3 regions of the Shewanella litorisediminis genome follow, and region 2 is predicted to be linked to each of the others. Evidence: predicted binding sites of a transcription regulator. Region 2 holds the regulator's gene; each other region holds the start of a gene.
What was found. The regulator LexA, encoded in region 2, represses DNA repair genes until DNA is damaged. The targets are predictions, from matches to a motif close to TACTGTATNNNNATACAGTA.
Positions count from the first base shown of each region.

Region 1: dinG (ATP-dependent DNA helicase DinG) is a predicted target of LexA. The motif match lies at 2,557-2,576, and genes of this name have one in related genera.
Region 3: recN (DNA repair protein RecN) is a predicted target of LexA. The motif match lies at 4,475-4,494, and genes of this name have one in related genera.

Region 1 covers NZ_CP069213.1:1,409,298-1,419,907, forward strand. The annotation lists gene JQC75_RS06155 (sulfite exporter TauE/SafE family protein) at 1-449, opposite strand, end outside; gene dinG (ATP-dependent DNA helicase DinG) at 459-2,534, opposite strand; gene JQC75_RS06165 (DNA polymerase II) at 2,678-5,041, shown strand; gene JQC75_RS06170 (porin) at 5,260-6,468, shown strand; gene JQC75_RS06175 (TonB-dependent receptor domain-containing protein) at 6,813-9,767, shown strand; gene JQC75_RS06180 (DUF3450 domain-containing protein) at 10,220-10,610, shown strand, end outside.
Region 2 covers NZ_CP069213.1:4,027,909-4,038,518, forward strand. The annotation lists gene JQC75_RS17875 (efflux RND transporter permease subunit) at 1-1,556, shown strand, start outside; gene JQC75_RS17880 (ribonuclease T2 family protein) at 1,646-2,617, shown strand; gene JQC75_RS17885 (VOC family protein) at 2,636-3,412, opposite strand; gene JQC75_RS17890 (globin family protein) at 3,512-3,937, shown strand; tRNA gene JQC75_RS17895 (tRNA-Gly) at 3,943-4,016, opposite strand; gene mtr (tryptophan permease) at 4,079-5,335, opposite strand; gene plsB (glycerol-3-phosphate 1-O-acyltransferase PlsB) at 5,335-7,758, opposite strand; gene lexA (transcriptional repressor LexA) at 7,910-8,533, shown strand; gene JQC75_RS17915 (cell division inhibitor SulA) at 8,530-9,036, shown strand; gene coxB (cytochrome c oxidase subunit II) at 9,424-10,610, shown strand, end outside.
Region 3 covers NZ_CP069213.1:1,117,201-1,127,810, forward strand. The annotation lists gene JQC75_RS04930 (slipin family protein) at 1-756, shown strand, start outside; gene JQC75_RS04935 (thiamine pyrophosphate-binding protein) at 770-2,581, opposite strand; gene recN (DNA repair protein RecN) at 2,779-4,443, opposite strand; gene JQC75_RS04945 (AEC family transporter) at 4,552-5,499, opposite strand; gene JQC75_RS04950 (LysR family transcriptional regulator) at 5,635-6,537, shown strand; gene JQC75_RS04955 (DUF3319 domain-containing protein) at 6,534-6,776, opposite strand; gene JQC75_RS04960 (YjaG family protein) at 6,800-7,405, opposite strand; gene barA (two-component sensor histidine kinase BarA) at 7,395-10,202, opposite strand; gene rlmD (23S rRNA (uracil(1939)-C(5))-methyltransferase RlmD) at 10,315-10,610, shown strand, end outside.

The DNA of each region.
Region 1 (10,610 bases), 1.6 Mb from region 2:
AGTGGCAGACCCTGCAGCCACTGGTGTTTGTGGCTGGCCGGCGCCTGAGGCTCCTGGGCCTTGGGATGTTCAATAGCGCTGGGCTTAACCAGGGTGTAGAGGGCGATAGCCATGATGACCAGCGGCAGCAGTTTTTGTAAAACGTCGGCATCTGTCAGGTATACGGCCACTGTGCCAAGCAGTGCTCCCATCAGGGTTGCCATGGCACTGTGGTGCCAAAAGGCCGGGGTTAACAGCTGTTGCCGATAATAGGTCCAGGCCGAGGTGGCCGAGCCAAAACAGGCTGACAGTTTATTGGTGCCGAGCGCCTGATGGGGAGGGAGTCCGAATGACAGCAGCGCCGGAATAGATAAGAGGCCGCCGCCACCCACTACTGCGTCAATAAAGCCGGCAATCAGGCCGACCAACGCCAACAATAACAGGCTGGCGGGGTCTTGCAGTAATTCCACAGGCGGTTCCTATTCAATGACCCTTCGGTAGGGAGGCAGGGCGTCAAGCAGTGACTTGCCATATCTTTTACTGACAAGGCGTCTGTCCAGAATGGTGATCCTGCCATAGTCCTGCTCTTTACGCAGTAAACGGCCACAGCTTTGAATGAGCTTGCGCGAGGCGTCCGGAATGGTCAACTGCAAAAAGGGATTACCGCCTTTTTCCTTGATGTACTCGGCATGGGCTTGCTCTACCGGTGATGTGGGAACGGCAAAAGGCAGCTTGGTGACAATCAGGTTGGTAAGGTACTCACCGGGCAAGTCCAGACCCTCTGAAAAACTGCCGGTGCCAAAGAGCAGGGAAGGCTTGCCTTCATCACACCGCTTTTTATGACTTTCCAGCAGCAGCTGTCGCGGCGAGTTACCTTGGATAAGCAAGGGGATTTTCAGTTTGGGGCCAAGAATATCTGCAACCTTTTCCATTTGCCAATACGAGGCAAACAGCACCAGACTGGCCATTTCATGTTCTGTGAGTTTTAAAATGAGCTCTGCCAATTCATCGGTATAGTTGTCGTCGGTGGGCTCAGTGCGCATTTTGGGTAAATACAGGGTGGCATTGTTTTCGAAGTTGAAGGGGGACTGCAGCGCCAGATAGCGACTGCCATCGTGCAGTGAAAGCCCCACCTGATGGGCAAAATAGTCAAATTGATTCAGAGCCCGCAAGGTTGCGCTGCAAAGTACCACGCCGGCAGCCTTTTCCCACAGCATGGACTCCAGCATAAAGCCAACTTCGATAGGCGAAGCGCAAAGCAGATAGTCCACTTGCTTATTGGCCGGCAAGAGCTCTATCCAACGCGCGGTGGGTGCGCCTTTTTTATTGTCCTCTTTGGCCATCATTTTCCAGAGCTTGTGCAGGTTCTCAAGTCGCTGCAGCATAAAGCCGGTCTCGGTTTGCAGCGTATCGGCCTGATGACGCGGAATATCGCCATCTTTAATGGCTTCTCCAAGCAGCAGCTGCATTTTATTGAACTGCTTCAAGGCGCCACTGGTGGCAGTAGCCAGGTTTTCCGCGTGGCGTTTAAGTACCTCGGGCAGAGCGCCATGGGTGAAACGCAAGCGGTTTTCCGGGTTATCGAAGCGGGCTTTTTCGCCGTCACAATAATGGGCCACCTGATTGAGCATACCTGCGATGTCAGCGACATGGTCTTGCATGGCCTGGGATGGCGCTATGATGTTGTTGCTCTTGATCTGATTTTGCAATTTGGCGGCGGTTTTGCCAATTTTCTCCAGCCAATCGGCAGCGCCTCTCAGTGTCGCCTGCGCACTGGAAAAGTCTCTGGCAACCACAGGCAGGTGGTGGGCTTCGTCAATCACGTAAAACATTTCTTCGGGATCGGGCAGTATCACCCCGCCGCCGAGCTCGAGATCGGCGAACAGCAAACTGTGGTTGGCAATCAACACATCCCAGGTATCCACATCTTCCCGCGCCTTGTGAAACGGGCATTGGCGGTGGCTGGCATTTTGCCGGTGACAGGAATGCTTATCGCAGGCAATTTGCTGCCAAAGGTGATCGGGAATGGGCGTTTCGAGGGTGTCTATTTCGCCGTTCCAGAGGCCCTTATGAAAATCGCTGTGCAGTTTCTGCAGCATTTCAACCTGCGCCGTATCAGGCTTGGTCTGCCACATGGCCATTTGAGTGCCGTTGTTGTCGCCGATGAGCATCTCGAGTTTGGCGAGGCACACATATCTTTGTCTGCCTTTTACCAGCCCAAAACGAAAGTTCAGTCCGGAGTGTGCCAAAAAAAATGGCAGATCCTTGTGCAGCAGTTGCTCCTGCAAAGCAACGGTTGCAGTGGCGATACAGACTTTCTTTTTTTGGGCCAATGCCAGGGGAATGGTGCCCAGAATGTAAGACAGTGACTTACCAATACCAGTGCCAGCCTCTACGACTATGATGCGTCTGTGCTTGTCATACTCCCCTGCCAGTGTCTTGGAGATCTCCGCGACCATGAAGTTTTGCTCGCGGCGGGACCGGAAGTTTGGCAATGCGGCGGCAATATCTTTATAGATGGCACGGATCTGAGTTTTGACTTTGTCTGGCAGCATGGTGCTCTCGGCAGCTCAATTATGCTGTACATAATAACAGTGATTGCTTAGGCTAAGAACCCTGCAATGATTGCTAATGTGTGTTTTTTGACCCTCTGCCCATGGAATTGTCATCCGTTTGCTGCCCAGGCTCTAATGAATCAATGGCTCCAACGCTACTTAAGGGGCGGGTGCTCACGCGCGCCAGTGTGCAGCGCGGCGGTGACACAGTGCTCGAATACCTGATTAAAACCACCAATGGGCCCGTGAAGGTGGAAGTACACAATCAAAGGCCGATGGCCTTTTGCCACAGTGATGAAGTAGAGCGAATACTCACCGGGGTTGCTCAGACCGAAGCCTGGGCTCAGCCCCTTACGCTGCAGAGTTTCAGCAGGCAACCTGTACACGCTGTCTACTGCCGTACCGGAGTGATGCTCAAGCGACTGGTCAGCCGGGCTCAGGAGCTGGATGTTGCGCTTTACGAGGCCGATATCAAGCCCGAGCAGCGGTTCCTGATTGAGCGCTTTGTGGCGCTGGATGCGGAATTTTACGGTTACTTCGATGCAAGTGACCCAAGCAGGTTTGTTGCCAGTCGGGTAAGAGCCGCCAGTGAAGACATATCCCTGAAAGCAGTCTCTCTCGATATCGAGTGCAGTATGTCGGGGGAGCTTTATTCTGTGGGCGTGTTTGGCGACTGCGAGCCCAAAGTTATTATGGTTGGCGAAGGGGACGGTGTGCTCACATGCCATCGCGATGGTTTGGATCACAGGGTTGCTGTGGAGTGGGCAGCGGATGAAGTGTCGCTGCTTTTGTCGCTTCAACGCTGGTTTTTGGAGGTTGACCCCGACATCTTGTTGGGCTGGTCTGTGGTGACATTTGATTTGTCACTCCTGTGGCGGCGGGCGAAACACCATGGCATGCGGCTTTGCATCGGGCGATTTGGTAAGCCGCTCAATTGGAAAGTAGAGGATAAACACAGGCCGGAGACGCTGGACTTGCCGGGCCGTGTGGTACTGGATGGTATCGACTGGTTAAAAGCGGCATTCTATCAGTTCGACAGTTTCGCACTCGACAGGGTGGCGGGTGAACTTCTGGGTGAGGGCAAGGCTATTCATAATCCGGATGACCGGGGGGAGGAAATCACCCGGTTGTTTCGCGAAGACAAAGCGGCACTGGCCTTTTATAACCTAACCGACTGCCGCTTGGTGTGGGATATTTTTCAAAAGACGGATCTGATTCATTTCGCCCTCGAAAGGGCGCGCCTTACCGGATTGGAGTTTGGCCGGGTGGGGGCCAGTGTCGCAGCCTTTAATCATCTCTATCTGCCCCATTTGCACCGCGCCGGTTTTGTCGCGCCTGCCATGCAAAAAATCCCAGGGCCTGACAGCCCGGGGGGCTATGTGATGGATTCGTTTCCGGGCCTGTATCGCAACGTACTGGTACTGGATTACAAGAGTCTCTACCCCTCTATTATCCGAACCTTTTTAATTGACCCAAAGGGACTGGTGCTCGGTCTGACTGAGCCGGAGGCAATGTCGGTTGAAGGATTTCGCGGGGCACGATTCAGTCGCAAATCGCCCATTTTGCCCAAGCTCGTAGAGACCCTGGCCAGTAGAAGAGAAGAGGCGAAGGCAAACCAGAACGGCCCCATGTCTCAGGCGGTGAAAATCATCATGAACTCGCTCTACGGGGTGCTGGGTTCCAGGGGCTGCGTATTTCACGACTATCGCCTGGCGAGTTCCATTACCCTGCGGGGCCATGAGATCATGCGTACTACCAAGGCCTGGATTGAGGCTGAAGGGTTTCAGGTGATTTATGGTGATACGGATTCGACTTTTGTTTGGCTGGGAAATGATGCGCAGAATGCCAGGGCCACAGGATGCGCCTTGGTGGAGATGGTGAATCGGCGCTGGCAACAGCAACTGCATGATGACAAGGGATTGGAATGCTTTTTAGAGCTTGAGTTTGAGCGTCACTTTGAGCAATTTTTTATGCCCACCCTCAGGCATTCCACTGAAGGCAGTAAAAAGCGCTATGTCGGACGGTACGATAATGGTGATGAAAAGGTACTGGTGTTTAAAGGAATGGAGCAGGTTAGAAGCGATTGGAGCCCGCTGGCGCGCAGGGTGCAGTATGAGCTGTACCGCCGGTTGTTCCAGCAGGAAGACCTGCTCGAGTATGTGAGTGATGTGGAAAAGGCGCTTTTTGCCGGAGAGTATGACAATGAGCTGGTGTTCCAAAAGCGGCTTAAGCGCGATATCAGCCAGTACACGGCAAAGTCAGCCCCCCACGTGAAAGCCGCCGCAGCGCTTGTCAGTGCAACCGGTGATAGCAGCCGTGGCAAGCGTGGTGCTTCTATATCTTATCTCTTTACCAAGGCCGGGGCAGAGCCTCTGGGTTATCTGTCTCAGCCCATCGATTATGACTACTACTTTGACCGCCAGCTAATGCCTATCCTGGAACCCATACTCGCCGTTTTGAAAGTTAATTACCAAAAGGCGGGCGCAGAGCAATTATTGTTAATCTAGTTTAAGGTCGTGTGACTTTGAGTTATTTGGGTTAATAGTCGGTTAAATATCCTTTGGTTAGTGGTTTATCTTAATGCGTGGTGTGATTTTTAACACGTTTGCTGCATTTTTTCTTTGTCGAGTGCTTCGGGGTTTGCTAATCTTCGTCGGTTCCAGGATGGAAATAAAATTACGGAAAATATCCTGCGACTCGATCTCCATAAAGAAGGTTAGGCACCATGAACAAGACTCTCATCGCCGGCGCTATATTGGCCTCGCTGGTGGCTCCCACCGTTTCTGCCATCGAAATATACAAAGACGATAAAAACGCCGTCTCTATCGGTGGTTTTATCGACGCCCGCGCAATCCATACCCAGGACACCACAGAAGTGGTAAACGGTGCCTCACGTATTAATTTTGGCTTTGAGCGTGTCCTCAGCCACGACTGGAAGGCCTTTGCCCTGCTCGAATGGGGGATAAATCCCTTTGGCAGCAGTGAAATCGTGTATAACAACAAGTTTGAAACCGTACAGGATGAGTTCTTTTACAACCGTCTTGGCTATGCCGGACTGAGCCACGACACCTGGGGTACCCTCACCATAGGTAAGCAGTGGGGCGCTTGGTATGACGTGGTATATGGCACCAACTATGGCTTTGTATGGGACGGAAACGCCGCAGGTGTTTACACCTATAACAAGGATGATGGCGCCGTAAACGGCACCGGCCGTGGTGATAAGGTTATTCAATATCGTAACAGCGTGGGTGATTTCAGCTATGCCGTTCAGGCTCAGCTAAAAAACAGCACCTTCTTCACCTGTGACTTTGACGACATTACTCAGGCTGATTGCGAAGCTTTGTGGCAGCAGGGAAAACGCGAAGCTCAGCAGGTTGAATATAACTACACCTACGGCGGTGCTTTTACCTGGAAGGCGACTGACAAACTGGCTCTGTCGGTTGGCGTTAACCGCGGTGAATTTGATGTTACCTACGGTAATGGCGAACAAATCACCGCTGTGGATCTTATCTATGGTGTGGGCGCGACCTGGGGTGATTTTGACGCCGACGGTTTTTATGCCTCGGTTAACTATAACTACAACGAAAACCACGATACAGACAACATCGGCCGCCTGATTAAAGAAGCCTATGGTATTGAGTCACTGTTCTCATACAAATTTGAAAACGGTTTCCGTGCATTTGTTTCTTATAACTTACTGGATGCCGGCAGTGATTACGTTATCCAGCCAAACTTCAATGCCGATCCCAACGACGTATTTAAACGTCAATTCGTGGTAGCAGGCTTACATTATGTTTGGGATAAAGACACAGTGCTTTATGTTGAAGGACGTAAAGATTTCAGTGATTTCAGCAGTGCCGATGTCGAACAGGAAGCCAGAATGGCACTTTCGGAAGATGATGGTATTGCAATAGGTATTCGTTACACATTGTAATAATAAGAAAGTACGCTAAATAAAGCCCGGCATTGCCGGGCTTTTTGTTTCTATGCTCTATAAGCCCACGCCCTTACTTCTTATTTATTCCGTGTTCTAAATGCGTAAACGCACATTCACAACCTGCGTCAGGCGTAGCTCTTAAGTACCCGGCATTCGTCAGACTGCTGAATCTTTAAGCAGGCATGAAGTGTCACTTGTATTTCATTTGTTCATTCGTGTTGAAAAAATGTTTTTTGTGTGTTTCTATTCACAGTTGAAAGTGACATGGTGATTACTTGTGTAACACCAGCAACACAAGCCTCAGGGCAAATTATAAAAACTGTAATCCAGGGAGATCGACGATGCTTAAGAACAGCATGTTATCCAAGTCTGTGCGTCTGGCACTGATTTATGGCGCTGCTTGTTCTTCGGTAGCCGCAACAGCGGCTTATGCTGAAGAAGAAGCGACTGAAAAAGCAGAAAAGATTGAAAAGATTGAAGTAACAGGTTCAAGACTGCGCGGAACAGATCTGCAAGGCTTCTCACCTGTTCAAACAATCGATGCCAGCGACATTGATACCAGCAGTGTGGCCAACATTCAGGAACTGCTCCTGAAGAACCCTGCATTTGGTACCCCTGCCATCAGCCGTACCAACTCAAACTTCTCTACAGCCAGTGCCGGTGTAGCTACCGTTGATTTGAGAAACTTGGGTACTGCCCGTACATTGGTTCTCGTTAATGGTCGCCGCTTCGTTGCCGGTGTTCCTGGCTCTACCGCCGTTGACCTCAACTCTATCCCTACTCAGTTCATCGAACGTGTAGAAGTGATGACCGGTGGTGCGTCGGCTGTTTACGGTTCTGACGCTGTAGCTGGTGTTGTTAACATCATTTACAAGAAGGAATTCGAAGGTATCGAGTTTGAAGCTCAGACCGGCCAGAGCTCAGAAGGCGATTCAGAAGAAACTCAGGTGCAGTTCACCATGGGTACTTCTTCCGCTGATGGTAAAGGCAATGTGATGATCCACGGTGCCTACACTGATCAAGGTGCTGTATTCTCTCGCGACCGTGAGCGTTCTGCTGTTGACCAAGCATCTCTGGGTGCTTATTTCACCGGCTTGCCGGAAGACATGTTCACCCCATCACGTCCATTCTATTCTAGCTATGCTCCTCAAGGACGTTTCTTCGCTGGTGACTCTCAGTTTACCTTTGATAAAAACGGTAATTTGAAAGCAGGTTGGTCTACCAACGGTTCTGACACCGTAGATGCTGATGGTTTCAACCGTAGCCACTATCGTACAATTGCAATTCCAACAGAACGTTATCTGCTGGCAACCAACGGCAAGTATGAATTTGCTGATGGTTGGAGCGCCTTCATGGAAGGTACCTATGCAGGTACTCAAACCAAGACAGAACTTGAGCCTTTCCCTCTGAGCTCAGAAGACATCTATGGTTCAACCGGTGGCCAGGTGCCAATTGAGTTCGAAGCCATGATGAATGGTCAGATGACTACTGTGCGCAATCCGTTCGTACCGGATGCTATCTATGATGCCGCTACTGACGAAGACGGTGATGGTTTCAAAGATATTGGCTTTACACGTCGTATGGCGGACATCGGTAACCGCGGTAACGTAGCTGATCGTGATACTTTCCGTTTGGTTGCCGGTATTGAAGGCGAAATCACCGACGGTTGGTATCTGGATGCCTTCTACGGATACGGTGCTACCAAGGAATCTCAGGTGTCAAGCGGACAGGTTAACGTACTTAACTTCCGCAACGCACTCGAAGCCTATACAGATGAAAACGGTAACATCATCTGTAAAGATGCAAACGCCCGTGATCAAGGTTGTGTGCCTGTAAATGTGTTCGGTAACGGCTCTATCAGTCCTGAAGCTGCTAAATACATCAATGCACCAGGTCTGCTGTCTACTTTCACTTCTCAGAAGCTCGCTGGTCTGAACATCAGTGGTGACCTGTTTGAATTGCCAGCAGGTTTTGTAGGCTTAGCCGCAGGTGTTGAATATCGTGAAGAATATTCACGCAGCGAGTTCGATGCGCTTCAACAAGCGGGTCTGAATGCTGGTAACGCAATTCCACGTACTGAAGGTAAGTTCGATGTAATCGAATACTACACAGAAGTTAACGTGCCACTGCTGTCTGATGTATTCATGGCTGAGCAGTTGAATCTGCGTGGTGCTGTTCGTTTCTCTGATTATTCTACCGTGGGTAATACTGAGAGCTGGAACGTGGCTCTGGACTGGGCTCCAATTGATTCAGTGCGTTTCCGCGCTATCCGTGCACAATCTACTCGCGCACCTAACATCAATGAACTGTATTCACCACCAAGCCAGACATTCCCAACTGGTCTGACTGATCCATGTTTGGATGTGACCCTGACCACTGCAGGTGCTCAGGCTGAAGCCTGTCGCGCTGACGCAGCGGTATTGGCCAATATTCAAGCAAATGGCAAGTTCACCCTGACACAGGGTGATTTGCAGGGTATCAGTGGTTTTGACCGTGGTAACCCAGAACTTGCCGAAGAAATGGGTAAGTCTTGGACTTTCGGTGTAACTGTTTCCCCTGAAGGTATTGCAGTACTCGAAGACTTCGATTTCAGCGTCGACTATTTTGATATCGAAATCGAAGACGCTATCGTAAGCACTCCACGTCAGTTCATTCTTGACCAGTGCTACGGTGGCGACAGCAGCCTGTGTTCCTTCATTACACGTCGCGATAAAGGCACCGGTGCCAACAGTATCGGTTCTTTGGAATTCATTGACTCTGGTTCTACCAACAGCGGTGGCTATGCGACTGAAGGTGTGGATCTGGTTGTTACTTATGCCAAAGACTTTGAAGATTACGGACTGACAGGTCAGGTGAATGCCCGTTTGGCATACACTCACTTACTCGATGGTTACGCGATTCCGCTGCCAGGTTCTGAAAAAGATCCTTTCATCGGTGAGATCGGATCTCCAGAAGATAAGTTCTATCTGTCTCTGGGCTACACCTGGGAAGACCTGACTGTTGCGTGGAATACCACCTTCATCGGCAAGTCTTATCTGGATGATGGCTTCCTGTCTGGCTACGATTTGGCACCTGAGTCTGTGGGCGTTGGTTCTGAAACCTACCATGATTTCAACATTGCTTATCGTCCATTTGACTCCACAGAGATTTATGTTGGTGTGAACAACGTGTTCGATAACGATCCACCACCAATCATCACTGGTCTGCCAGGTAACGTTACTGGCGCAGAAACTGATGCTGGTACCTACGATGCGATTGGTCGCCGTTACTACGCAGGTGTTCGTCTGAAGTTCTAATCTTTAGACTCTCCAAAAACCCAGCCATGAGTGCTGGGTTTTTTTTTGCGGACAAGCAAGACCAGAATTTCAAATACATAGGCTCTGCACGGCTTAAAGCCTCATCGAACCCCCTTTGGCACATGTATAAAAAGTTTGCTTTTTGTTTGTTTGATTGCAGTCTTGGATTGAGTGTCTGACGCACTCACAGTTGAAATTAGCTCTTATGGCCGCGACGACTCAAGACCGAACAATTAGCGCTATTTCGGGCTTGGTGTCGTGTTGACACAGGTCAACATTTTGTGAAATGATGCGAGCGGGTCTATGCCCTGCGGGGCATAGGAAAGGGAAGAAAACTCTAACAATCACAAGAGAAAGACCAACTTATGTGTGACAAACGGGCGTTTGACACCTCAAATTGCCTAAGTTACCTGTAAGTTAAACCTTTATTCACTTCAAATTGGTTGGGAACTATGTCCAAGGTAAGCAATAGAACCAAAATCGCTACTGCACTCGTTGGCGCGTTGGCTCTGGCCGGCAGCAACCTGGTGGTTGCAGATCCTCTGAAAGAGGTTCAAAACGCCGACGCCCAGATCCACGCCGATGCTGCTGCATCTCAGAAGAAAGTAGACAGCTACTTTGATCAAGCTCAGGACATGCTGTTTGAATACGGCTCTGTCGCTGATGAGCGTGAGGCTCTGAAAGCCTACAATGACTATCTGGCGTCTCTGGTTGCAGACCAGGAAAAGACCATGAAGTCTATTCAAGATGATATTAACGGTGTTGATAAACTGCGTCAGGGCGTAGTGCCTTTGATGTTCAAGATGGTAGAGTCACTGGAACAGTTCGTTGCTCTGGACCTGC
Region 2 (10,610 bases):
AGGTGCTGGCATACCCTAAGATGACCCTCTTGGTGGCTCTTATGGCACTGGCCAGTGTGGTGTATCCGGCAAGCCGTATGGGCAGCGAATTTATGCCCGAGCTGGAAGAAGGGGATCTGCTGTATATGCCCACGGCACTGCCGGGGATAAGCGCCGGCAAAGCCGCCGAAATACTGCAGCAAACCGACAGACTGATTAAAACCGTGCCCGAGGTTGCCAGAGTGTTCGGCAAAATTGGCCGCGCCGAAACCGCCACGGATCCAGCACCGCTGACCATGCTGGAAACCACCATCATGCTCAAACCCAGGCAGGAGTGGCGTGAAGGCATCAGCCTGAATGACATAGTGGATGAACTGCAGCGTACCGTAAGGGTACCAGGGCTCACCAACGCCTGGGTACAGCCCATCAAGACCCGTATCGACATGCTTTCTACCGGTATCAAGACACCGGTGGGCATTAAGATCACCGGCGCCGATGTGGACGAATTGCAAAAAATTGGCGCCAACGTCGAGGCCATTCTGGCCGCCCTGCCCAACACCCGCTCTGCTTACGCCGAGCGCGCCGGGGGAGGACGTTATATCGACATAGCACCCAAGCTGGATGTGGCTTCCCGCTATGGCATGACGCTCAACGACATCCAGGATGTGGTGCGTTACGCCATCGGTGGCATGAACATAGGTGAGTCGGTTCAGGGCGCTGAGCGCTATCCCATCAACCTGCGTTACCCACGGGAACTGAGAGACAGTCTGGAAAAACTCAGAGCACTTCCGGTCATCACCAAGTCAGGGCATTATCTGCCTTTGGGAAATCTCGCCGATATTCAAATCAGCGATGGTCCGCCAATGCTCAAGAGTGAAAACGGCCGTCTTATTTCCTGGGTGTTTGTGGACATTCAGGGCACCTCTATCGGCCAGTACATAGAAACCGCCAAATCGGCACTGGAAGCAGAACTCAGTCTGCCCCCCAGATACAGCTACAGCTTTGCCGGCCAGTATGAGTATATGCAGCGGGTCGATGCCAAGTTGAAGCAGGTGGTCCCGTTGGCCATCGGCATCATCTTTATCTTGTTGATGCTCACATTTGGCTCGGGTAAGCAAGCGACCATGATCATGCTCAGCCTGCCCTTTGCGCTGGTGGGCAGTACCTGGTTGCTGTATTTGCTGGACTACAACCTGTCAGTTGCCGTGGCCGTGGGCATGATAGCCCTGGCGGGCGTGGCTGCCGAGTTTGGGGTGGTGATGCTGGTTTACCTGAATAATGCGATCAAAGACCGCGATGCATTGGGCCACTACCACAGCGAGAGCGATCTCAAAGCCGCGCTGGTGGAAGGTGCAGTCATGCGCATACGCCCCAAAGCCATGACGGTAGCGACCATTTTCTTTGGTCTGCTGCCCATCATGTGGGGCGCAGGTTCGGGCAATGAGGTCATGCAGAAGATTGCAGCGCCCATGGTCGGCGGCATGGTGACAGCACCGCTGTTGTCCTTGTTTGTATTGCCTGCGCTCTATTTGCTTGTGTACCGCAAACGCTTTGCCGCCAAGGGTGATGAGCAATAGGAACTTCGCCTACTTATTGATCTGTAAGGCTTCCCCATACGGGGAAGCCTGATACACTGAGCTAAATTTTCTATCAGGTAATGCCCCAAGTGACGTTTTTTCTGCGCCTGCTGCCACTGTTTATCGGTGTTTACTCCCTGCCAGTTTTTGCCGATACCTTTGTGGCCAAGCAGAGCTGCCCCCTGTATCAATCCAAGAATAAACTGACCAATCCCAATGAGGTGATGACTGTCCCCGGACAGGCGTATCCGGTGCTGGAACTGCTGGGGAATCCCAAACGACCAGACTGGGTGCGGGTCACCACTGCCGCACTGGTTTCTCCAGAGCGTTGGGTGGCCGCGAAGTGCGGCGACCTGGAGCGTCATTTAGTCGAAGAAGTCCCCAGTCGCTGCGACATTGCCGGGGAGCAGGACAGTCATGTCCTGGCGCTGAGTTGGCAAGGCGCCTTCTGTGAACTCTTTGGCAAAGGAAAGCCCGAGTGCACAGCTCTGGACAAAACACCCGCATCAACGCGATGGCTATCGTTGACACTCCACGGCCTCTGGCCAAACAAAAGCGCCTGCGGCACCGACTATGGGTTCTGCGGCGAGGTTAAGCGTAAGGCCAAAGGTTTTTGCAGTTACCCTGACATAGCGCTCAGCAAGAACGCACAGAGCAAGCTGGCTGAGGTGATGCCATCGGCCGATTTTGGCTCCTGCCTTGAAAAGCATCAGTGGTGGAAGCACGGCAGCTGTCAGCAAATGAACGCCGATAAGTATTTTATTGAAGCAGCCCGGCTTACCAGCTTGATCAATGAGAGCCGCATGGTGAAGCTACTGGCAGACAGCAGCGGAAAAATGCAGTCAACGGCAACGCTTCGTCAGGCATTTACCGATGAATTTGGTCATCAGAGCGCAAAGCGGATCAGCTTCCATTGCAGCAGGGGCCTGCTGACAGAGATTCGCCTCAGCCTGCCAGCAACCCTGGACGCGTCCTTGGGTCTGAACCATCTGTTGGCACGCCAGGCACCTGAATTGAGAGACAACTGTCCGGCAAGTTTTCTGGTTGATACGCCCGGTTAAAGCTTGGGGTGGCACACCCTATGAGCTGTGGATGGCTATCACGGAGAACACGCCGCCATCCGGGTCGTTGAGCACAGCGAAGCGACCAACCCCGGGAATATTGGTGGGGGGCACACACAGGGTGCCACCCAATTCCTGGGCCCGCTGAGCAAACACATCGCAGTCCACCACCTGAAAATACAGCATCCAGTGGGCGGGCATTTCGCCCCACTCTGCGGTCATTTCCAACATGCCGCCGAGCGCCTCGTCAGCGACCAGCCATTCCCGGTAAGACATGTCCGGGTTTGCCGATTCACGGCAGTCCCAGCCAAAGACCTGACGGTAAAATCCCTGCGCCCGTGACGGACTTCGACAGGCCAGCTCAACCCAACACAGAGCGCCGGGTTCGCCGCGACGCTTGGCACCTATGTGCCTTTTACTCTGCCACACGGCAAAACGCGCGCCTTCGGGGTCAGCCAACTGTGCCATCCAACCGGCATGGCCCACTTCGTGGGGCCCCATGATAAGCTCTCCCCCTGCCGCTTTAACCCGCTCTATTGCCGCATTCACGTCTTCTGTCGCAAAGTAAATTCCCCATTGGGTCTTTACACTGCCGGCCATGGCAGAAGGCACCTGATAGATCGCCCCGAGGTCATCACCATCCAAAGTAAACATGGAAAAAGCACTGCCGGGCATGGCCATGTCTGCCATCTCCCAACCAAACAACTTATGGTAAAAGTCCTTGGCCCCCTGCCAGTCATGGGTGGCCAGCTCACTCCAGCAAGGCTGGCCCGGTGCATATTCGATTACCCGCATGCCCCTGACTCCCTCAGATAAGTGTATGGAATTCAAGTTAAGTAGTCTTGACTAACTTTGTCTATGCTTAGGAGAAACAATTTCAGGGATGGAATCTCTATGTCACTGACCAACGACCAAATATCACTCATCCACCAGTCTTTTGGGCTGGTTCGTCCCATCGCCGATGACGCTGCGGCGCTGTTCTACCGTAACCTGTTCGAAATAGACCCTTCACTGCGGCCATTATTCAAATCCGATCTCAAGGCCCAGGGGCGTAAGCTGATGGCAATGCTGGATGCCGCGGTCAAGGGGCTGGATAAACCCGATAAGCTGGTGCCTGTACTGCAGGACCTGGCGCACAGACATGTGCAGTATGGCGTGAAAACCCATCACTTCTCCCCTGTTGGGAACGCCCTGCTGTATACCCTGGCAGAAGGCCTGGGTGACAAGTTTACCAAAGAGGTGAAAGACGCCTGGATAGCGGTATTACATCTGGTGGCAGATGTGATGAAGGCGGAGATGAAAAAGCAGGGCTGCGCATAATGAAATGGAGCGGGTGAAGGGAATCGAACCCTCGTATGCAGCTTGGGAAGCTGCCGTTCTACCATTGAACTACACCCGCGTTTACGCGATATAAATTACTGAAATCCATGCCTTTGTCAAGCAAAGGCATGGCAGCATATTTTAACGGTAAACCGGCAACAGCTCAGCCATAGCCAGCAGATGGCAGGCCGCGGTCAAAATACCGAAACCTATCACCAGATAAATAACCCCTGAGCCACCCGGCACCCGGAACCCCGTGTATTGCGGTTGATCTTTTCTGAGCTTCAGCGCCATCACTCCCGGCACCAACAGGGTCCAAACAGTTGCAGCCAGCGCCGCAAAGCCTATGGCCACCAAAAAGCCGTCCGGAAACAGCAGCCCCAACAGGGTCGGAGGTAAAAAGGTGACGGCAGCGGTCTTCAGCCGCCCCTTGGCATCATCGGCAAAGCCAAACAGATCAGCAAGATAGTCAAACAAGCCAAGGGTAACGCCGAGAAAGGACGACGCCACAGCGAGATTGGCAAACAAGGTCAGCATTTTACCCAGCCAGTCGCTGGCCATGACCTCAGACAAGGCTGACACCAGCACCCCCATGTTGCCGCCCTGGGCGATGATATTACTGAACTGACTGCGCGGCAGATTGCCCATGGCAGCCAGCAGCCAACATACGTAAATCACCAGTGCGATAAAGGTCCCGATGCAGATGGCTTTGATGATGACGGAAGGATTTTTACCATAGTATTTGACCAGCGACGGCACGTTGCCGTGGTAGCCAAAACTCGCCAGTCCAAAGGGAATGGCTGCCCACAAGAAGGGGGCAAAGCGGGCTTCACCGTCCGGTGAGAACAAATTGCCTGGCTCCACCTCAATCAGCAGGTTCCCCACCGCCAGAAAGAAGGTGATTAGCATGCCGCCCAGCATAATGGTGGTTATTCTGTCCACCGCTCTGGTGCTTATCATAACGATAGCCGCCAATACCGCAGCGAACACCAACCCAGCCACGCTCTGGGGCAGACTTACGCCCATCCCCGACAGGCTGTGATTCACGATGGAGCCACCACCACTGATATAGGCGTAAGTCAGGATATAGAGCACAAAGGCAATGGAGAGGCCATTAACGATACGGCCAAAGCGGCCCAGCGTATCGCGGGTGAGGGTATCGAAACTGGCGCCCGGCTCAAACCTGAGGTTGGTTTCCAGCAGCAATAGTCCCGACAGCAACATGCACAGCCAAATCGCTACCATCAGCAGCAAGGAATAACCAAACCACATACCGGCGCCCACCACGGGCAGGGAAAACATCCCGGCACCGACTGTAGTGCCGGCAATGATCATGGCGCCACCCAGCAGTGATGGGGTCTTGACCGGATGCCTTGCGGCATTCATATGGTTGGCCATCAGTCGTCCTGCTCCTGATTCAGTGTCTCTATGATGGTCTGACGCACCGAGCTTCTGAGCAGTCCATTGGCATGGTCACGAATTTTACGCACCTTGTCGCCATCGGCCTTGTCAGACAGATAGCCCAAATCTTTTAACTTGCTAGACAGCAAGGCGTAGAGCTTTTTATCGTAAAACTCAGGCGCCATGACGCCGTGAATGGCTCCCAGACGGCTGGCCAAACGATGGCTGTGATGCTCAAGGTCGGCGCGCTCCATTCTGGGTTGCTCACCCAGCAGGTTGAAAATGATGGCGTAGCGTTTCAGAGTTTCACCCACAACACCGGCCAGCAACAACAGCTGATTGATTCGCTCGTCCACCAGCTTGAGATGTGTATCGCCTGTGATTAGCCCTTCTGACTTAAAGCACTCTACCAGTGCATCCACATAGGCAGGCACATCGGCAACCCCCATAAAGAGTTCGGCCTTGAGCAGCGGGTAAAACTCGGCAACCAGCTCCTGCAGTTCGTCGCGGGACACCTCTTCATGGCGCACCATCACGGTGGCAATCAATGAGGGGATAACGAATAAGTGGATGATGTTGTTACGGTAATAGGTCATGGAAATCGCGAGGCTATCATCGATGGAAATGATGGTGCCCAGGTCATCCTTGGTTTCCGTCAGCTTATTAAGTTCAATGCCGCGATCGACCAGCTCCTTGCCGCTGCCCTCGGTCACAGATGCATAAGCGGTGTAAGGCACGGACTTCAGCAGACTCAGGTACAAATCAATCTGGCGCTCAAGCTGAGTGCGCTCCAGTGCATTTTGCTCCGAAGCCAGCAGTACCATGCTGGAGAGGGTCACAGAGCTGGCAGCGGCGGCATCGTTGATGCGGGTCATCACCCGGTTAGCCAATGCATTCACCACAGGCGTCAGCCAGGAAGGCTTCTGCTCTGGGTCTTCACCCACATCTTCGCGCCAGTTGGGGACTTTTTCGGTCAAAAAGTTTTGCAGGGTAATGGGCTGGCCAAAGTTTACGTAACCACGGCCAAAGTTGCCCAGCTTACGGATGGCACCAAACACCTGCCATACAGATTCCTTTTCTTTTTTCTTACCCGACAGCTCCTTGTGATAAGTAGCCACCTCCATCACATGGTCGTAACCCAAATACACGGGCACCAGGGTGACAGGCCGCTCGATACCCCGGATAACCGAGGACAGGGTCATGGCCAGCATACCGGTTTTGGGTGCCAACAGACGGCCTGTACGTGAACGGCCACCTTCGGTGAAGTATTCCACCGAATACCCCTTGGCAAACAACTGATCCAGATACTCGCGGAATACTGCGGTGTAAAGCTTATTGCCGTTAAAGCTGCGGCGGATAAAGAAGGCGCCACCACGACGGAACATGGGGCCGGCGGGCCAGAAATTCAGGTTAATCCCCGCGGCGATATGGGGCGGCACCATGCCTTCGTAATAGAGGATGTATGACAGCAGTAAATAGTCCATGTGCGAGCGATGGCAAGGCACATACACAATTTCATGGCCATCGTGGTGCAATTGTCGAATCTGCTCGGCGCCCTTGATGCTGATGCCCTTGTAGAGCTTGTTCCACAGCCAGGTAAGGAAACGTTCGGCGATTCTGACCAGGCTGTCAGAGTAGTCCGCGGCAATTTCATCCAGATATTGGATGGCGGTTTCACGGGCCTTTTCTTCAGAGATTTTTTTACTGGCGGCCTCTTCGGCGATGGCCTTTTTCAGGTTGTCTGATTTCAGCAGCGCATGGAACATGGCCTGACGATTCGGTAACACAGGCCCAGTCATCACTTTACGCTGCCGGCGGAAATGGACGCGTGCGACGCGGGCTAACTTGTGGGCAATACGCTTATCGGTGCCGTGCTCATCGGCCATGTGACGAAGTGAAACGGCGCGGGAAAACTGCACAAAGTTGTGACGCCCCAGGAATAAAATCATCAAACACTTACGCAGCCAGGTCGGATCTTCCCGTTCAAGCACTGCCGCACGCATAGTGTCGTCTTCTTTCCCCGGGGTACGTCCCCAATACAGACTCACGGGTACCAGCTGTATGTCGAGTTCTTGCTGCTGACGGTGCAGGGCCAGCAATTGCTGAAAGGTCTGCAAAAAAGGCTCGTTGCTGTCTCGCTTGCCAAACAGCGGCTTTCTGCCTTCAAGGCAAACAACCCGAGGGGTCTTGATCCCATCGACCTCGAGCATCTGATAGGGGCTGGGTAACCCTAACTTGCCGGTCACCTCGTGAAGCGCAGCGATATCGCTCACAGACTCAGTTTTCATCACGTAAACCAAGGGGCGGGAGGGATCGAGATTCAAATCGGCGAAGGGATCCTGAGGTACCACTATGGTGTGTACCAACTGCTTTTGGATCCAACGCAAAGACTTAAACCAAAAAGACTCGTGTGCTGACATGCTGATATTGGGAACCTGGCTTCAATCAATAGCGCAATAGAATATCAGACAGCCACAGCCATTAGCCAATAATCTGAAAAATGGTTAATACTTGCGCTGATTAAAATACTGTATATACTGACAGTAACTGTATAGAAAAACAGGAATGACCATGAGACCGCTGACGCCTCGCCAGGCCGAGATCCTGGACCTAATCAAACGCAACATCGCCGAAACCGGCATGCCCCCTACCCGGGCAGAAATTGCATCCAGACTCGGTTTTAAAAGTGCCAATGCCGCCGAGGAGCACCTTAAAGCTTTGGCCAAAAAGGGCTGCATCGAGATTATGCCAGGCACCTCGCGGGGTATCAGGCTGGCGGGTGATGAGCTGGAAGATCAGCCAGACCCAGGTTTACCCCTGATTGGTCAGGTGGCGGCCGGTGAACCTATTCTGGCCCAGGAACATGTTGAGCAATATTATCAGGTCGATCCTGCCATGTTCCGACCCCATGCCGATTTTCTGCTGCGGGTTCGCGGTGACAGTATGAAAGACATTGGTATTCTCGACGGCGATTTGCTGGCAGTACACAAGATGAACCAGGCCCGTAACGGCCAGGTCGTGGTTGCCCGCGTGGAAGACGATGTCACGGTAAAACGCTTCGAGAAGCAGGGTAATGTGGTGTTCCTCCACGCAGAGAACGAGGCATTTGCCCCTATCAGAGTGGATCTTGCCAGCCAAAGTCTCACCATTGAAGGCTTGGCCGTAGGTGTTATCCGCAACGGAGATTGGCTATGAACAAGCTGATTGGTAACGCACCCCGTCATCCTGGTCTGTGGACAGACGCACCAGCCAAGGACGTTTGCAGTACATCTCAGGTAATCACCCAATCAACCCAGTCACAGGGGCGTCAAGAGATACTGCAGCTTGCCCCCGAGTTGGCACGCTTAAGCCTGGAAGGCCGTTGGATAGTGCTTATCAGCCCACCCAACATCGGGCTTAAAGCCACTCTGGCACAGGCCGGTGTGCGCATGGACCGTGTGCTGCTTGTCCATGCCAAAGACGAAGTTGAAACCCTTTGGGCGATGGAAAAAGCGCTGACCAACGGCACCTCCAGCGCTGTGCTTTGCTGGACAAACGAGCTTGACCCCAGAGATAAACGCAGACTGGCATTGGTAGCAAAAAATGCCGTGGCACTCGGCGTAATTTTTGAAAATGTAAATGCTCACTTACAATCCAGACCCTTTGCTGTTAGACCCGAATTAAGTCATCCCCTTCGCTGTGCATCTTCCCTGCACTGATCAGCTTTACATCCCTTTAAGCCCCTTACTGGGGCTTTTTTTCAATAATTTTTTCAGACAATTAGAAAATAAAGTGATCTTGATCAATATTTAAACTGCAAGTAATGTAGTTCAGGTTAACAACGATTTGTTTGTTATATCCGGGCGATTATGTCGTCGCTGTATCTGAGGCTTGCGCCATGGATATTGCGTTTTTGACCGATATATTCAGCTGTAGGTGCAAGTGTGGTGAACAAGGCTGTAATTCATTAAATAAGATACCAACCGCCAACGCACTTTGAAGTCATCGTTGCTTTTTGTGGGAACCGAAGAGTTTGCATAGAGCAGAGACTTACTGTGTGGCTCTTCTTTGTAGTTGCTTGATGCAATTGACAGAGGAGATGTCTTGTGAAGCAATGGTTGTATTGTTTCGCGGTGGCTTTAATGGCCCCGCCCATCCTTGCGGCTGACATGCCGCTCAACATGACACAGGGTGTTACTGAGATAAGTGGCAGGGTCTATGGCCTGCACATGACTATCCTGTACATCTGCTGTGCCATAGGTGTTGTGGTTTTTGGCGCCATGATTTACGCCATGATAAACCACCGCAAATCCAAAGGGGCCGTCGCAGCCCAATTTCACGAAAGTACCAAGGTCGAAATCGCCTGGACTCTGGTGCCCTTCCTGATCCTGATTGCCATGGCTATTCCGGCAACCAAAACCCTCATCGCTATGGAAGACCCGTCCAATGCCGACTTGACCATCAAGGTAACCGGCTCCCAATGGAAGTGGCACTACGATTACTTCGACCACGATTTCGGTTTTTACAGCATCCTGGCTACGCCCAGAAGCCAAATCGAAGGGGCTGAAGCCAAGGGTGAGCATTACTTATTGGAAGTGGACAAACACCTTGTGCTGCCGACCAACCGCAAGGTGCGTTTCCTGATGACTTCCGACGATGTCATTCACTCCTGGTGGGTGCCTGCGTTCGCTGTTAAAAAAGATGCCAATCCGGGCTTTATCAACGAAGCATGGACACGGGTAGATAAACCCGGGATTTACCGCGGCCAATGTGCCGAACTGTGCGGTAAAGACCACGGTTTTATGCCCATCGTGGTTGAGGTATTGCCCGAAGCAGAGTTTGACGCCTGGGTTGAAAACCAAAAGCAGCTGGCAAGCAACGCCGCAGCCGAGGCGGCCGCCGCTTTGAATCAAACCCTTTCCATGGAAGAACTGATGGCACTGGGTGAAAAGGTGTACATGGCAAGCTGCGCCGCATGCCACCAGCCCAATGGTATGGGTCTGCCCGGCGTATTCCCCGGCCTTAAAGACAGCGCCATCGCCATCGGGCCCGTGGATAAACATCTCGACATCGTTATCAACGGTAAGCCGGGTACAGCCATGCAGGCCTTTAACAAGCAGTTGTCGGCCACCGAGATTGCCGCTGTCGTCACCTACGAGCGTAACGCCTGGGGTAACAATACCGGTGATGCCGTGCAGGCTTCTGACGTTAACAGTCATGGGGGTGAGAGCACAGCAGCTCCAGCCGCCCAAGTGGAACCGCCGGCTAATGACCAACCTGCTCAGGCAAGTAC
Region 3 (10,610 bases), 1.3 Mb from region 2:
GTTTCTTTCAGTGTGTTGATGTTGCTGTTGCTGCTGTTAATTATCTCGATGTTCCGCATCATGCGAGAGTATGAACGGGCAGTCGTCTTTATGTTGGGGCGTTTTTATCGGGTCAAGGGACCTGGGCTCATTATCGTTGTCCCCATTATTCAGCAAATGGTGCGGGTTGATTTACGCACTGTGGTGATGGATGTGCCATCTCAGGATGTTATTAGCCGCGACAATGTGTCAGTGAGGGTGAATGCGGTGCTCTACTTTCGGGTAGTCGATCCCCAGAAGGCCATCATCAACGTGGAAGACTTTTTAAACGCAACCAGTCAGCTTGCCCAGACCACGCTGAGATCTGTGTTGGGGCAGCACGAGCTGGATGAGATGCTGGCCAACCGCGACATGCTCAATGCCGATATCCAGAGGATATTGGACGCGCACACAGATATTTGGGGAATAAAGGTCGCCAATGTGGAAATCAAACATGTCGACCTTAACGAGACCATGATCAGGGCCATTGCCCGCCAGGCTGAGGCTGAGCGGGAGCGGCGTGCCAAGGTTATCCATGCCTTGGGTGAGTTTGAGGCCTCGGCGCAATTGGTGGCTGCAGCGGCAAAACTGTCTGAGGAGCCCAATGCCTTGCTGCTGCGCTACCTGCAAACCCTGACCGATGTCGCCGGAGAAAATAATTCCACCATTCTTTTCCCCTTGCCGATTGAGCTGCTCAGTCATCTCAGCGGTTTAGCATCCACCAAGAAGCCCCAGTAGTTAAGTTAACAGGCTATTGTGGTTGCGGGGGGCGGCTGCTGCAAAGCCTGTCCCAAGCAACCATTGCCTCGGGGCTGCCATTTTTGGCACTGATATAAGTATTCAGTTTGATGGCGATGGGGCTTTGCTGTTCAGGCGCCGTGGAGGTGGGCACTTCTATCAGATGCAATCCGCCCTTAACTCCCTGTTCCAGCGCCGCATACAAACCCGTGACCGATTGGCATAAGTGGTACTGGCCGCCGTAGGCGGCAATCAATTTCGCCACATCAAATCGTTCATCGTTACAGGCGTAAATGGGGGCATCACCACATTTGCCGAGATGGAAAATGTTGTTACGCATGTACAGAATGATGAGGTTGGCGTTCTGCTTTTGCAGATTAATTAGTTCATTCGATTGAAAATTAAAGCCGCCATCTCCAGTTATCAGCAGTATCGGCTGTGGGCTTCCTATGGCATTGAGTTCATCAGCGATGGCTCTGGCGTAGGGCAGGCTGGTACCCATGGCGGCATACCAGGGATTGGCCAGGAAACTTCGGCCAACACTCGAGGCTCTGGCCTCCAGGGCAAACGCGGCGAAGAGTGCATTGCCCACTTCCGGCACCAAAATAAAGTCTTGCCCGTTCCCGCGCTGAAACTGATTAATGGCCCCGGCAAGATTGGCATATCCCACAGATGCGGTTTCTTCGGGTGTGTCAGAAAGAGCGGCATCACGCTGGCCGGCTGGGGACAGATTGCGTACCGGTAAGTTGGCCTTGTCCAGTGCATCCATTACCGCCTGTAAATCCAGCTCCCAGCGGGCGGTCCCTTTCAGCAGGGTCTTGTTCGTGTGCTTGTCGATGGCGTGGGTGCCGCTGCCGAAGGCGTTGTTGGTGTCTGAGTCATAGATGGCAGTACCGAATTCAAGCACATAGTCCGCTTTTTCTTCTATGTAACCTTGCCCGCGGCATTGGCTGAACACGCCATTGTATGCTCCCTGGCATAGGGGATGAGATTCATCGACCATGCCCTTGGCAAACCAACTGGTGGCATAGGGCAGCCCCAGGCGCTGGCAAAAGTGCACAATACGCTGAAGCAAAGCCCCGTTCATTCGCAGGCGCTCCCCCAGGTACACCAGAGGATATTTGGCCCGCACCAAACGACTGCAAATGTCATCGGCGATAAGTCCTGCACCTTCAAGATCCAGTCGGGTCATGGCGTTAAGCTCTGCCAGATTAGCCGGAAGTCGCAGGCTCTGTGTTGGCTGTTTGACCAGATCTCTGGGCACTTCGATATACACGGGTTGGCGGGTTTGAACAGCTTCGCACACCAGCTCAAAAAAACGCGCCGCTGCCACATTGGGTTGCCCCTGATGGCGCTGCCCCTGCAATCGTTCAGCTTTTATCCCCAGCGCTTTGAAGGCGTTGAGCGCCGCATTAAGGTCGGTATGCCAACCCGAGGCGGGATGGACCATGTGGTGCAGGGCATGGCCGTGTATTTCCTGCTCTCCTGGGGCACCGGATAAGAAAATCACCGGCAAGCCTTCGGTGCGGGCAAGGGCGGCGGCGCTGACACAGGGTAGGCTCCCCACGGTATAGGTAGTAAGGCAGGCGCCAAGGCCGGTTAGCTCTGCCTGTGCACAGGCGCTGAATCCGGCGTGCATTTCGTTGCTGGAGGGTAATACCTGTAAAGGGCCATCAAGGGCGTTGATAAGGTTAGCCACAAAATCGCCCCCGACACCGTAGAGCCGTTTCAAGCCAAAAAAGCCCAGGATGTCGCAAAGGCTTTGGCCCAGACTGGGGAGCTGCTCACTGTAAGCCGAGCCGAGATTTTGAGAGATAGAAGTCATAAGTTATCCGCCGCAACGGGGCAAAGGCGTTGCCCCACAAATGCCCGAAGCTTAAGACTGACACGGCCTGCGGATGTTGATGTGGATCATGTGTGACCCATCTGCCCGGATAACGTGCTGTCATCCGGGCGTGACACTATGGTGAGATTGAAGGTTATCTTATTGATTATTTATAGCTATTTCTTGGAAAGTCTGGCTTACGTTCCTTGCAGCAGCTCGCGGGCATTGGCGAGGGTATTTTCGGTAATGGTGTCACCGCCCAACAAACGGGCCAGTTCCTGTATCCGGGCCTCTTTGTCCAGCGGCTTCATCGAGGTTTCGGTTTGGCCACCCTTACTGGATTTGTTCACAAACATATGTTGGTGGCCATTACCGGCAACCTGGGGCAAGTGGGTGACACAAAACACCTGCGTCGCTTCACCGAGGGAGCGGAGCATACGGCCAACCACGGCTGCGGTGGGGCCCGAGATACCCACATCCACTTCGTCAAAAATCAGTGTGGGGGTCGAGACCTTTTTCGCGGTAATCACCTGAATGCCCAGTCCAATGCGGCTCAGTTCACCGCCCGAGGCAACCTTGGCCAATGGCGACAGGGGCTGACCGGGGTTGGTGGTCACCAAAAACTCCACACTGTCACTGCCGTTTGCACTCATTACCTTGTCGTTAAAGTTCACTTCAATGGTGAACTTCCCCTTGGGCATATTGAGTTCCTGAATGGAGGCGGTGACCTGTTTATCCAGCTCTTTGGCATAGCGAAGACGGCTTTGGCTGAGCTTCTGCGCATGATTGAAATAGGCTTCTCTGCTGGTTTGTACCTGCTGTTTAAGCTCATCCAGCTGGGCTTCATCGGAGTCCAATCCGGCAAGCTCCCTGGCAAGCTCTTGATGATGTGCAGCCAGTTTGTTGGCGGCGACATGGTGTTTTCGAGCCAGGGTCATGGCTTTGGAGAGTCGTTCCTCGAGGGCGGCAAAATGCTCGGGATCCAGCTCAAGGTTGGACAGATAGCGGCCAAGCTCACTGCTGCTTTCCTGCACCTGAATAAGGGCGTCATTGAGCATGTTCCCGATGGGGGCCAGGGTAGGGTCAAGCGACTCCAGGGTTGCGGCGAGGGATAAGGCTCGGTTGAGTAGCGACTCAATATTGCCTTCGTCGGATTCGCTGAGCAGCGATAAGGTGTGCTGGCAGTCTTCAATCAGGGCGGTGCCGTTGGCAAGGCGTTTGTGCTCAGCCTCGATTTGTTCGAACTCCCCTTCAGCGAGCGCAAATTCATCCAGTTCTTCAACCTGATATTGCAGCAGCTGTTTGCGGGAGATTCGTTCCTGCTGGCTTTGTTCAAGCTGTCTTAATTCAGCTTCGACCTGACGGCAGCGCTGGTAGGCGCTGGCCACAGACTCCTGCAGCATGCGGTGATTGGCGTAGCTGTCCAGCAGTGACAGCTGGTGTTCGTTTTTTAAGAGTGCATGGTGTGCGTGTTGGCCGTGTACTCCTACCAGGTATTGCCCAAGGGATTTGAGCTGCGACAGGGGCACAGGGTTGCCATTGATGTAGGCCCGTGAACGGCCATCAGAAGTGATGGTTCGCCTGAGAATACATTCGTCGTCCAGCTCAAGATCGTTGTCCTCCAGCCAGCGCCGAGCCAGGGGCACATCATCCAGAGAGAAGCGGGCGCTGACCTCGGTTTTGCTGGCACCGGGACGCACGGCGGCTGCATCGGCGCGATTACCCAGGCACAACCCCAGGGCATCGATGGCGATAGACTTACCGGCACCGGTTTCGCCGGTAATACTGGTCATACCCGGACGGAAGTCCAATTCCAGAAAGCGAACAATGGCAAAGTTATTGATGCTGAGCTGACAAAGCATGACGGCAATCCTGTGTGATTAGTCATCAAAGTACTGTATTGATAAACAGTATATACTGATTTTTTGTACAGTAAATCGTCCCAGGGGCCCGGCGTAAAAATTTTTTGGCTACCGGCTTACCCAGTTTAATCCCATCGTCAGTAGCGGCAATGTGAACAGTGTCAGCAGGGTGCCTGCCACTATGCCCCGGGCGATTTGCTTTTCCAGGGTTTTATCCTGATAGGCCAGCAGGTAAACGCTGGCGGCCGTGGGCATGGCGGCAAGAAGTACCCCCATCGCGGTCAGTTGTGGGCCAACGCCTATCAAGGCGAAGAGCAGCCATACCAGAAACGGCTGCAATGCCAGTTTAGCCAGATTCACATGCCAGAAGGGCACGCCCGTCTCAGGGTGTTCAGGCTCTCGCATGGAGCGGGCCAGTGCTATGCCAATGGCAAAGAGTGCGCAGGGGCTGGAGCTTTTACCTATCCATGTCACAAGGGAATCCAGTATCGGAGGCAGTGAAAACTGCATTGCCGAGGCCAATACCCCGAGCGCACAGCCGATGACCACAGGATTCCTGCTCACCACCCGCAGCGCAAGGCTTATACGAGCCACGCCGGTCAGCGGTTGGGTCGCGAGTCTTAATTGCACCACGGTAACGGCAAACATCAAGACTGATAAAAGGCTTGCCAGCGCGGCAGCCATCAGCGCCCGCGGATTATCCGGAAACAGCATCGCCAGCACAGGAATGCCGATAAAGGCTGTGTTGCCGAAGGTTGCCGAGAGGGCGCGTAAGCTCGCCGGACGGGTTTGTCCCTGCTCATGTTTCAGTGACCACAGCTGCACCAATACATAGGTCACCACCATGGCAAGCAGATAACCCAGCACAAATCTGGCATTGAGAATTTCTTCAATGGGAGTGTCGGCCAGGCTCACATAAAGGATGGCCGGAAATGCCAGGTAGTACACGTATTGATTGAGAAAACGTTCGAGCCAAGAGGGAAGGAGCCTCGAACTGGCCGCGCCCGCAATCATCACGGCAACAACAGCGAGCAGCGGAATGATGAGGTTGAACATGAAAGATGATGCCTCGGCAGATCACAATTTCCCCGTATTGCTGGGGGCATGGCAGGCAAATTAGCATATCATGATGCGAGCTGACCATTGGTCCTTGGTCGCAGGCATATCCATGATTAACGACAGGAAACGGGCATGAGAGAGCATCCGGGCAGCGAACTTGAACTGATTTACCTCTTTGTGCAGTTGGTGGATGCGGGCAGCCTTTCTGCGGTGGCAGACCGATTGTCCATGCCCGTGGCAACCGTCAGTCGCAAACTGTCCCGCCTGGAAGAAAACCGCGGCCGTCAGCTATTGATGCGAAGCACCCGCAAAATTCGCCTTACCGAAGAAGGTATGGCGCTTTACGAGCGCTACAAATCCCTTGTGAGTGCTGTGGATGCCCTTTACGGTGATGGCGAAGACCCGCTCGAAGGCACGCTGCGTATTGCTGCCCCCATCTCCATCATCTCGATGATTTTTATGAAGACCATCAACGAGTTTCGTCGCGAATATCCCGGGATCAGGCTGCATATCACCCAAAAAAATGAGGTGGTCGACCTTATAGACAAGGGCATAGATATCGCCATCGTGGGCGGTATTCAGCCGGATTCGTCCTGGATTGCGGTGCCGCTTGGGACACTTGATTACCGCCTGGTGGCATCGCCGGGGTATCTGCAGCGCCGGGGCATGCCCGGGCACCCAAGTAACCTCGCAGCCCACGATATTATTAAGGTTTGGCCCTTATATAATTGGTCGCTGAGGCATCCTCAGGGCGAGGCCTTCTATTATGACGGCCCCGCAAGCCTGACGCTGACCGACTTACAGGGAGCAATCAGTGCCTGTGTCGATGATGGTGGCATTTTGTATGGGCCGGAGCTCTTCTTTAAGCAGGAGCTGCAACGCGGCCTGCTGTTGCCTGTTTTGCCACAGTGGCGGGGAGAAACGCGGCGGATTTCGATTTTGTGTCACCAACGGCAGCAACAACCCGCCAAGGTGAAGGCCTTTATCGATTTTATGAAGGCGCGGGCGCCGGGGTTATTTGCCATGGACGCTTAACCCAACTGCTTTTTACGTCCTTTGGGGGCATGGCCGGGTTTGCGCTTGGGGGCGGTGGCAGGGGGAGCCGGATAGTCCTTCACCGGAGGAAGGACGCCCAGCTCCTGATAAAACGCCACCTGGCGACGAAGTTCAAACAAAGAGCCGATGCGTACTTCATCGGCTATGGTTAGACGCCAGCTGTCGGTTTTTCCTTCGAGGTTGGTGAGTATAAAACCATGATATAGCAAGGTTCTCACGCGTTATCCCCCGAATATCCGTTTCAGGCTTCCTGCAGGCTGATACCAATATTGGACACGCCGCTGGACACCAGTTCTTTGCGCAGAGCCTTGATAAAATCCGCCGACATATCCGGATTGTCTTCAATCAGCTCCAATAAGGAGCCTTGCAGTTCACGCTCAGCAACCATGGCTTCGTGGGCAAAGACAAAGTCATCCAGCGCCTCGTCTTCCAATTCGACGTCACTGATGGCTTCAATGTAGTTGGCCACGGTGGCGGAAGACAGCTTACTGATATTGGTGATGTCTTCTTCGATTTTGCTCTCGATGCCGCTCAGCAGGCTTATCAGGGCGACTACGGCATCCATGGCAGGGTACACGCCGTAAACGTCAAAGTTTTCCGGCTCCGGGATCACCTCTTCGAGTCTGTTGGTGTGCAGCTCCAGGTTTAATTTGAGCTTTCTGTCGTAAAGCGACTGCCACAGCAGGTTCAATACGGTGTCCAGCACCTTGGGGTCGCCAAATTCGCAGACTTCGGAAAACAGCTGATAGTTGGGATACATGCGCTGGCACAGGGCAACGGCAAATAATTGCTTTTGCAGCAAAGACAGCGCTTTGAGACGCTTGAAAAATCCGGGTTTAGAACTCATTGGGTACTTCCGCTGACATCTGGGAAATGACTTGGGTTGCCGCCGATTCTACCTTAGTCAGCTCATCAAGTAACTCAAGGATTTCCGGTTCAACATCTGCCACCTCGGCGCCCCGCTTAAGCGCGGACTCGATTTGCTGACAGAGTTTTTGGGTGGTGGGCACGCCGCAGTAGCAACTGGCCCCGTGGAGTTTGTGCACCGTATACAGCATAGACTCATTGTCGCTGCGGGCCATGGCAAGCTCGATATCGTTTACCGTGCCGGGCAGGGATTCCAGCATCATCTTCAACATGTCGATGGCCAGATCTTCTTTGTGATTGGCCTGGCTCAGACACAGTTCCCAGTTGAGGGTGTTGCTGTCGAAATGGGTAAACTTGGGCCGGGTGAGCCAGCGCGAAATCACCCCCTTAAGGGCGGCTTCATCGATGGGCTTGGGCAGATAACCGTCCATGCCGCTTGCCTGAATCCGCTCACGTTCTTCGTTAATGGCATGGGCTGTGACTGCGATAATTGGCGTGTTGCGGTTCAGCGAGTCCTGACGAATGAGGCGGGTTGCGGTCACCCCGTCCGTTCCCGGCATCTGAATATCCATGAATATCAGGTCAAATGAGCGACTCTTGGCCAGGGCTACTGCCTGATCGCCACTGCTGACTGCCACCACGTTGGCCACCAACTCCTTGAGCAGGGTGTCGATAAGCTTGAGGTTGGCCAGGTTATCGTCCACCGCCAATACATTGAGGGGATGGCGGGTGCTGGGTTTGCTCGGCAGCGCAGGTTTGGGCGGTGTGTTTTTCTTCACCGGCGGGAAAATCAGGTTTTGCGCCAGTTTCAGCTCACTCACCGGCAGCTGCAACACCAGATCCACGAAGGGTTCTATCTCCTGGGTGTACACCTCAGGGTCGAGACAATCGTTGAGCAGCAGCAGAGACCCGGTATGGTCTTTCACCCGCGACAGGTGCCGCTGCAAATCCTCGCATGACTCACAGCTTTGGCCAGACAAGAGGATGGCGTCGTAATGCCTGTCATCCAGATGCCGCTCAAGCTCGTCTTCATCACACGCCAGAGTGACCATCATGTGCCAGTCTTTGAGCTTACGGGCAATGGACTCGCGGGTGAGCTTGCGGGGCTCAAACAAGAGCACCGAGTGGCCAATGAGTTTTTCCAGGGGCAGGGTATCGTGTACCGGGAAGGGGCTTAGCTGCAAAGGCACGGTAAACCAGAAGCTGGAGCCTTTTCCAACCTCGGAATGAAAGCCTATGCGGCCGCCCATCATCTGCACCACCAAACGTTTGGTGATAACCAGCCCAAGACCCGTACCGCCGTAGCGGCGGGAAATGGAGGAGTCGGCCTGACCAAAGGCCTGGAACAAGAGTTCCTGCTGCTCGGGGTCAATGCCTATGCCTGTGTCAGTCACTTCACAGCGCAGGGTCAGATTGTTGTCTTCCAGGCTGGCAAGACTGATTTTCAGATGAACACTGCCTTGCTCGGTAAATTTGATGGCATTGCCCAGGAGGTTGGTCATCACCTGCCCCAGGCGCATCACATCGCCGCTCAGGTTTTCCGGCACGTTGGCATCCACATCCACCACAAACTCGAGCCCTTTGGCGTGGGCGCTGCCTGCCAGCAGGTTGATGGTGTCCTCCAGTGAGGCGCGCAGGCCAAAGGGCATGGTTTCGAGCACCATCTTGTTGGCTTCAAGTTTGGAGAAGTCGAGGATGTCGTTGATTATCTGGAGCAAACTGGTGGCACTGCGCTCGATGGTTTTGATGTATTCCATTTGGCTGGAATGCAGCGGGGTTTTCAGCAGCTGTCGGGCAAAACCAATCACCCCGTTAAGGGGCGTTCTGAGTTCGTGGGACATGTTGGCCAAAAACTCAGACTTGATGCGGCTTGCTTCCTGGGCGTCTTTCTTGGCGCGATCCAGTGCTATGTTTTGGATTTCAATCTGCTCCAGGGTTTCACGAAGATCGGATGTAGCCTGGTCGATGTTTTGCTGCATCTCATCATGGTATTCCGACAAGGACGCCGCCATGGCGTTAATACCCCGATTGAGCAGGTCCAGCTCACCGATGAGATTGCCTTCAAGCCGTGCATCCAGCTTGCCCTCACGAATTTTGCCCACCAGTTTCACCATGTCGGTGATGGGCTGGGTCACGTTTTTCACCAGGCGGAAGGTAAACAGCAGGTTTAACTGCACGCCAATCAGCACAATGATAAAGGCGGCCACGGCGGCCCTGTGCTGCTCAAGCAGCGCCTTTTCCTTGTTCAGCATCATGGAGACATAGCCAAGCAGCGCGGCATTGGAGTTATCCGGCATCACCACGGCTTCACTGAAGCGGCCATTGCCTTCATCGCTGCTGTCACCCATGGGTTGCTTGTTGCTGATGGCAAAGATGGGGGTGCGAACAATCAGGGTGTCGCCCTCATGCTCGAATTGGGTTTCTTTCAGGGTTTCCAGCGCTTCTTTGTAGCGCATCACCTCAAAGTCTTTGTGATAGTGGGAGGTGACAAATAGCTGGTTGTTAATGTCAAAAATGGCGATGGATTTGACCAGTGTCGATTTGTTCAGCTGGGCACGTGCCAGCAGGATTTTGGTGATTTCGCGGTTGTTGGTCGAGAGGCTCTGCTCGGCAGAAATGGCCAGAGGTTCTATGATGTTACTGCCCATTTCCTTGAGCGTGTCTTCAAGATCATAGAAGCGGTTTATGGTAAAGTAACTGCCCAAAAGGATACCAACGAGGATAGTGGGCGCGAGCGCCAACACCAATACCCAGGACCGCAGACTGTATTTTGTCATGTTGTGCGCGGTATTCATGTGCTGGGTTGTCCCTGATTTCCTTTGAGTTTGAATGTACTAAGACTGCCAGAAAGCCGGCTGTCTTAACAGATTTTTCTTGTGTGAGGCCACAATGGCGCAGTTTTTCAAAGCGAAACCCAATCAAGCGAAAAAGCTCTCCCAAAAGATAGCACTCAAGGTGCAAAGACTCGATCATTTGGGTGCCGGCATTGCCGAACATCAGGGTAAGGTCGTGTTTATTCCCGGCGGCCTGCCGGGCGAAAGCGTCGAAGTGCAGCTCACTGAGCAAAAGAAAAACTATGCCCATGCTAAATTGCTGCGGGTATCCGAGGCGAGCCCCGACCGGCAAACACCGCCTTGCCCGTGGTATGGCAAATGCGGTGGCTGCGACTTACAGCATCTGTCGCT